2 linked regions of the Actinopolymorpha cephalotaxi genome follow. The protein of the gene in region 1 interacts with the protein of each later gene in a pairwise test. Links are inferred from orthologs where the notes say so. Each region holds a gene or a part of one and is shown in the gene's direction. Other genes may lie near its edges.

Region 1 (3,269 bases):
CGAGCGTGCCCGGCCGCACGTCGACACGCTGCTGGCCGCGGGGTACGTCACCCGCGAGGGCGACAGCCGGCTGGCGGTCACCCCGTCCGGGCTGGCGGCGGTCGACCAACTGGTGGCCACCCGCCGGGCCGCGCTCGGACGGCGGCTGTCCGGCTGGCGGCCCGAGGAGCATCCGGAGCTGTCGGCGTTGCTGCAGCGCCTGGCGTCCACGTCCCTGGGTGACGAGGCGGACCGTGAGGTGTTCGGTTCCGCCCGCCCGCCGACCCGCCGTGACCGGCGCCCGTGACCGGCGCCCGTGACCGGCGTCCGCGTCCGGTCCGGGAGGCGGCCCGCCTCACGCATCCGGTGGGAGCGATGCGCAAGGATGGACCGATGATCGTCGGGCTGGGAATCGACGTGGTCGACGTCGAGCGATTCGAGGCGACCCTGGACCGTACGCCCGGGTTGCGCACCCGGCTGTTCACCGAGGTCGAGCGCACCCGCCCGATCGCGGGGCTGGCCGCCCGGTTCGCGGCGAAGGAGGCGCTGGCCAAGGCGCTCGGCGCCCCGGTGGGCATGCGCTGGCACGACGCCGAGGTGGTCACCGACGACGACGGCCGGCCCTGGCTGGAGGTCCGCGGCACGGTGGCCACCCAGGCCGAGAAGCTGGGCGTCACCTCCATGCACCTGTCCATGTCGCACGACGCCGGGATCGCGTCCGCGGTCGTCGTACTCGAGAGGGGCTGACCACAGCCGATGCGCACCGCGCACACCGTCGTCCAGGTCAGGGCCGCCGAGGCCGCGCTGATGGCGACCGTTCCCGACGGCACGTTGATGGACCGCGCCGCAACCGGACTGGCGCACGCCTGTGTGGACTTCCTGGGCGGCACCTACGGCGCCGACGTCGTGATCGTGGCGGGGTCGGGCGCGAACGGCGGCGACGCGTTGTACGCCGGAGCCCGGCTCGCCCGGCGCGGCGCCCGGGTGGCCGCGATCCTGCTGAGCCCGGACAAGGCGCACGCCGGTGGCCTGGCCGCGCTGCGTTCGGCCGGCGGTCACGTCGTACCCGCGAACGAACGCGAGGACGCCGTGGCCCGCGCCGATCTGGTGCTGGACGGCATCGTCGGCATCGGGGGCAAGCCCGGCCTGCGCCCGGACGCGGTCGCGGTGATGGACCTGGTCCGGCGCCACGACGTACCCGTGGTCGCGGTCGACGTGCCGTCCGGCATCGACGTGGACACCGGCGAGACGCCCGAGCCACACGTGCGCGCCGACGTGACGGTGACGTTCGGCACCCACAAGGTGGGCCTGCTCGTCGACCCGGGCGCCTCCGCTGCCGGGGTGGTGCACCTGGTCGACATCGGGCTCGGCCCGTACCTCCCGGATCCGGTGGTGGAGTCACTGCAGGCCTCGGACGTGGCCGCCCTGCTGCCGGTGCCGGACCGCACCTCGCACAAGTACACCCGCGGCGTCCTGGGCGTGGTGGCCGGTTCCGAGCAGTACACCGGCGCGGCGGTGCTCGCGGTCAGCGGCGCCCTGGGCGGGCCGCTCGGCATGGTCCGCTACGTCGGCCCGGACGAACCCGCCCGGCTGGTCCGGGCCCGCTGGCCCGAGGTGGTGGCGGGTGAGGGCCGGGTGCAGGCCTGGGTGGTCGGGTCCGGCCTGGGCGAGGCACCCGAACGCGCCGAGGACGTCGCCCGCGCGCTGGCCGCGGACGTACCCGTGCTCGTCGACGCGGACGGGCTGCGGCACGTGCTCGGGCGGTGCGAGGGCGAGGTGCTGCTCACGCCGCACGAGGGCGAGCTCGCCCGGATGCTGGAGGTGGAGCGTACGGACGTCGCCGCCCGCCGGCTGCACTACGCGCGGGCGGCCGCCGACCGCTGGAACGCCACCGTGCTGCTCAAGGGCGCGACCACGGTGGTGGCGCCGCCGACCGGGCCGGTCCGGGTCAACTCGGTGAGCACGCCCTGGGTGGCGACCGCCGGGTCCGGCGACGTGCTGTCCGGCATCTGCGGTGCGCTGCTGGCCGGCGGGCTCTCACCGCTGGACGCGGGCAGCGTGGGCTGTTTCCTGCACGAGACGGCCGGCATCCTCGCCTCGCGCGGCGGCCCGATCGTCGCCGAGGACATCGCCGCCGCACTGCCGGACGCCTATCGGTTCGTACGGGGGGTCGGCGAGGGCGAGGACGCCGAGCGCGGCTGAGCCCGAAGGCGGACGGGAGGTGGCCCGCGCGAGAAACGTCCGCCAACACCGGCGAATGTTCACCGGTTCTGTCGGCAGACCGTAGTAATCTCCCGCGTGGTCACGTGCACACCGCGCGCGACCGGGCGAAAGGAATGCGGTCGTGCGTTCGCGTTCGTGGCACAGGCGTTCGTGGCATTGGCGTTCATGGCACAAAGCGGTGCTGTCCTCGGTGGTCGTGCTGGCGCTCGGACTCGCCGGCACCGCGTGCGGCGGCAACGGCGGCACCGACTCGTCGTCCGGCGGTGGCGGCGGGAAGACCGCCCGGCTCTACGTCGGCGGTGACGTCAACCTCCGGGACATGTGGCAGAAGTCCCTCATCCCGGCGTTCCGCAAGGACAATCCCGGCTACGACGTCAAGCTGACGTTCTCCGAGCACGGCGTCAACGACACCACGACGCTGGCCAAGCTCGGCGCCGCGGTCAAGGGCAAACAGGACCCCGGCTTCGACCTGGCCGAGAGCGGGTTCATCGGCACCGCCGCGCTGTCCGGCCTGCTCACCAAGGTGAGCACCAAGCAGGTGCCCAACCTGACCAACGTCGACGCGGGCCTGCTCACGCCGGTGAAGCAGTCGGCGGTTCCCTACCGCGGCTCGTCGGTGGTGCTCGCCTACAACGCCGAGCACGTGCCCGACCCGCCGAAGACCCTCGACGACCTGCTGGCCTGGATCAAGGCACACCCGGGGAAGTTCACCTACAACTCCCCGCCCACCGGCGGGTCCGGGCAGTCGTTCGTCACCACGGTGCTGGACAAGTACGTCCCCGCCGGTGACCGGCAGAAGATGGTCACCGACTACGTGCCCGACCTGGAGAAGGACTGGGACCGCGGGTTCGCGGAGCTGAAGGGCCTGAACGGCTCGATCTACCAGCACGTCTATCCCAACGGCAACCAGGACGTGCTCAACCTGCTGGCCAAGGGCCAGATCTGGGTCGCCCCGGTGTGGTCGGACATGGCGCTGTCGGGCAAGCAGACCGGGCTGCTGGGCAAGGAGATCAAGCTCGCCCAGATCAGTGAGCCGTCGTTCACCGGTGGCGCGGTCTACCTCGGCG
Region 2 (3,164 bases), 2.8 Mb from region 1 along the record:
TTCGCGTTGTGGAAGCGGGCCAAGCCGGGCGAGCCGAGCTGGGACACGCCGTGGGGCCCGGGCCGGCCCGGCTGGCACATCGAGTGCTCGGCGATGTCGACGAAGTACCTCGGGCCCGAGTTCGACATCCACGGCGGCGGCATCGACCTGGTGTTCCCGCACCACGAGAACGAACGCGCCCAGTCGCTCGCGGCCGGTGACCCGTTCGCCCGCTACTGGCTGCACAACGCCTGGGTCACGCTGTCCGGGGAGAAGATGAGCAAGTCGCTCGGCAACTCCCTGCTGGTCCGGGAGGTCGTCCGCCGCGACGTCCGCCCGGTCGAGTTGCGCTACTACCTCGCCTCGCCGCACTACCGCTCGATGATCGAGTACTCCGAGGAGGCGCTGCACGAGGCGGCCGCCGGCTACCAGCGGCTGGAGGGCTTCGTCGAGCGGGCGACGGAGTTCGCCGGGGACGGGGACGGCGAATCCGTCCTGGACGGGGATGGGCGGGCGTCCGCCCTGCCGGACGCGTTCGTCGCGGCGATGGACGACGACCTGGGCGTCCCGCAGGCGCTTGCGGTCGTGCACGCGGCCGTACGCGACGGCAACACCGCCCTGGCCGCCGACGACAAGGCGAGCGTCCGGGCGCGACTGCTCGAGGTCAGGTCGATGCTGTCCGTGCTCGGCCTGGACCCGATGGACCCGCGCTGGCGGCGTTCGGCCGGCCAGGACGACTCCCTCCGCGCGGTGGCCGACACCCTGGTGCGAGCATTGCTGGTTCAGCGTGAGGAAGCGCGGGCCCGGCGGGACTGGGCGGCGGCCGACGCGGTGCGTGACCAGCTCAGGGACGCGGGCGTGGAGGTCACCGACACCCCGCACGGCGCCCGGTGGGACGTCGCCGACCGAGGCTGATCGACGTACGACATCGAGTGGGTGGAGGCTGGCGTGGCCGGCAACAGCAAGCGCCGTGGTGCGATCCGGCAGCGGTCCTCGGGCAACCCGACGGCGGGATCGGGCGGCCGGGTCCGCCGCGGACTGGAGGGCAAGGGCCCGACGCCGCGGGCGGAGGACCGGCCCTACCACAAGGCGCACAAGCGGATGCAGGCGCAGAAGCGGGCCGGTGCCACGTCGGACACCCGGCGCGGCGGTGGCTCCGGCCGGGCGGGTACGGGCGGCCGGGCCGGTGACAAGCCGGAGTGGATCGTCGGCCGCAACCCCGTCGTGGAGACCCTGCGCTCCGGCGTACCGGTGAAGACCGTCCAGATCGCCGAGCGGGTCGACCGCGACGACCGGGTACGCGAGATCCTGCGGCTGGCCGCCGAGACCGGCACCCCGCTGCTGGAGGTCACCCGGCTGGAGCTGGACCGGATCACCAGCGGCGCGGTCCACCAGGGCGTGGCGGTGCAGGTGCCGCCGTACGACTACGCCGACCCCGACGAGCTGCTCCAGGACGCCATCGACAGCGGGCACCCGGCGCTGCTGGTGGCCCTGGACGGCGTCACCGACCCGCGCAACCTGGGCGCGGTGGTCCGCTCGGCGGCGGCGTTCGGCGCGCACGGTGTGGTGGTGCCCGAACGCCGGTCGGCCGGGATGACGGCGGCCGCGTGGAAGACTTCGGCCGGGGCGGCGGTGCGGGTGCCGGTGGCCCGGGCGGTCAACCTCAACCGGACGCTGAAGGCGTACCAGAAGGCCGGGCTGCGCATCGTCGGGCTGGCCGCGGAGGGCGAGGGCGACCTCGCCGAGGTGGCCGACCTGGACGGGCCGGTGGTCCTGGTCGCGGGCTCGGAGGGCAAGGGCCTGTCCCGGCTGGTCCGCGAGACCTGCGACGACCTGGCGCGGATCCCGATGCACTCGGGCACGGAGTCGCTGAACGCCGGGGTCGCGGCGGGTATCGCGTTGTACGAGGTGGCCCAGCAGCGCGCCCGGGCCGCGACCGCGGAGTGACCGCGGAGTGACCGGACCCGAGGCGACCGGCCCGGAGGCGCAGGCGCGGGTGGAGCGGGAGTTCGTGGTCCGCGACGACCCGCGGTTCGCGGCCTGCCACGCGTCCACGGTGCTGCTGCTGCCGGACGGGCCGCTGGTGGCGTGGTTCGGTGGCAGCCGCGAGGGTGCGGACGACGTGGCGATCTGGCTGGCCCGGCGTACGCCCGAGGGGTGGTCACGCCCCGAACGCGTGGCCGGCGAGGACGGCCTGCCGCACTGGAACCCGGTGCTGTTCGCGCCGCCCTGGGGTGGGGCCGGCGAGGTGTGGCTGTTCTACAAGGTGGGGCGGCAGATCCCGGCCTGGCGCACCCGGGTGGTCGTCTCCGGTGACGGCGGGCGTACCTGGTCCGCGCCCCGGGAGCTGGTGCCGGGCGACGAGGGCGGGCGCGGCCCGGTGAAGAACAAGCCGATCGTGCTCGCCGACGGGGGCTGGCTCGCGCCGGCGTCGATCGAACGCAGCGACACCTGGGACGCGTTCGCCGACCTGTCGTACGACCGGGGGCGCAGCTGGCAGCGCGGCGAGTTCGTGCCGGTCGACCACGCGGCGTTCCCCGGCAAGGGGATCATCCAGCCCACGGTCTGGGAGTCCGCGCCCGGCCGGGTGCACATGCTGGTGCGCAGCAGCAGCGGTTGGGTGTGCCGCAGCGACTCCGCCGACGGCGGCCGGACCTGGAGCCCGGTGACGCCGACGTCGCTGCCGAACAACAACAGCGGGATCGACCTCGCGCCTCTCCCGGACGGCCGGCTGGTCTGCGTGCACAACCCGGTCGGCAGGTCGTGGGGAGTGCGAACGCCGCTCACCGCGGCGATCTCCGCCGACAACGGCCACACCTGGCACCACTGGGCGACCCTGGACGACGCGCCGGCCCTGGACGACGCCGGGCCGACGGGGGCGGCGGGGGATCCGGGCGAGCAGAACGTCGAGGAGCGGGAGTTCTCCTACCCGGCCGCGGTGACCGACGGTGAGGGGATCACCGTGACCTGGACCTGGCGGCGCCGCGGGATCAGGTCCGCCCGTCTCACTCCGCAAGACGCGTGACAGAGTACGCCGTGCGGCGGTACCAGTAGGAGACCTGCCGTACGGACGCCTTCCCCACCGTCGAGGAGGACCCGCCATGCCGGTCGAACGCCTGCTCCCCACGCCGGAGGCACACGACCTCCTCGACCTGACCCGGGAGATCGCCGCGGAGCAACTCGCG

Evidence for each region.
Region 2: the proteins of FHR37_RS17700 (region 1) and rlmB interact in binary tests that used the Escherichia coli proteins (3 or more experiments, as listed by UniProt). The link is inferred for Actinopolymorpha cephalotaxi from one-to-one orthologs.

The regions. Positions count from the first base shown.
Region 1 is NZ_JACBZA010000001.1:4,026,598-4,029,866, reverse strand. Bases 1-2,958 are described here. They hold FHR37_RS17700 (NAD(P)H-hydrate dehydratase), read left to right. Parts: upstream 1-735; coding sequence 736-2,181; downstream 2,182-2,958. Other genes in these bases: FHR37_RS17695 (extracellular solute-binding protein), read left to right, coding at 2,381-2,958; FHR37_RS17705 (holo-ACP synthase), read left to right, coding at 373-726; FHR37_RS17710 (MFS transporter), read left to right, coding at 1-286. In the rest of the region: more of FHR37_RS17695, read left to right, coding at 2,959-3,269. UniProt on the Escherichia coli protein: Bifunctional enzyme that catalyzes the epimerization of the S- and R-forms of NAD(P)HX and the dehydration of the S-form of NAD(P)HX at the expense of ADP, which is converted to AMP.
Region 2 is NZ_JACBZA010000001.1:6,811,855-6,815,018, forward strand. The notes cover bases 74-2,926. They hold rlmB (23S rRNA (guanosine(2251)-2'-O)-methyltransferase RlmB), read left to right. Parts: upstream 74-927; coding sequence 928-1,926; downstream 1,927-2,926. Other genes in these bases: cysS (cysteine--tRNA ligase), read left to right, coding at 74-894; FHR37_RS30545 (sialidase family protein), read left to right, coding at 1,934-2,926. Also shown: more of cysS, read left to right, coding at 1-73; more of FHR37_RS30545, read left to right, coding at 2,927-3,004; FHR37_RS30550 (acyl-CoA dehydrogenase family protein), read left to right, coding at 3,081-3,164. UniProt on the Escherichia coli protein: Specifically methylates the ribose of guanosine 2251 in 23S rRNA.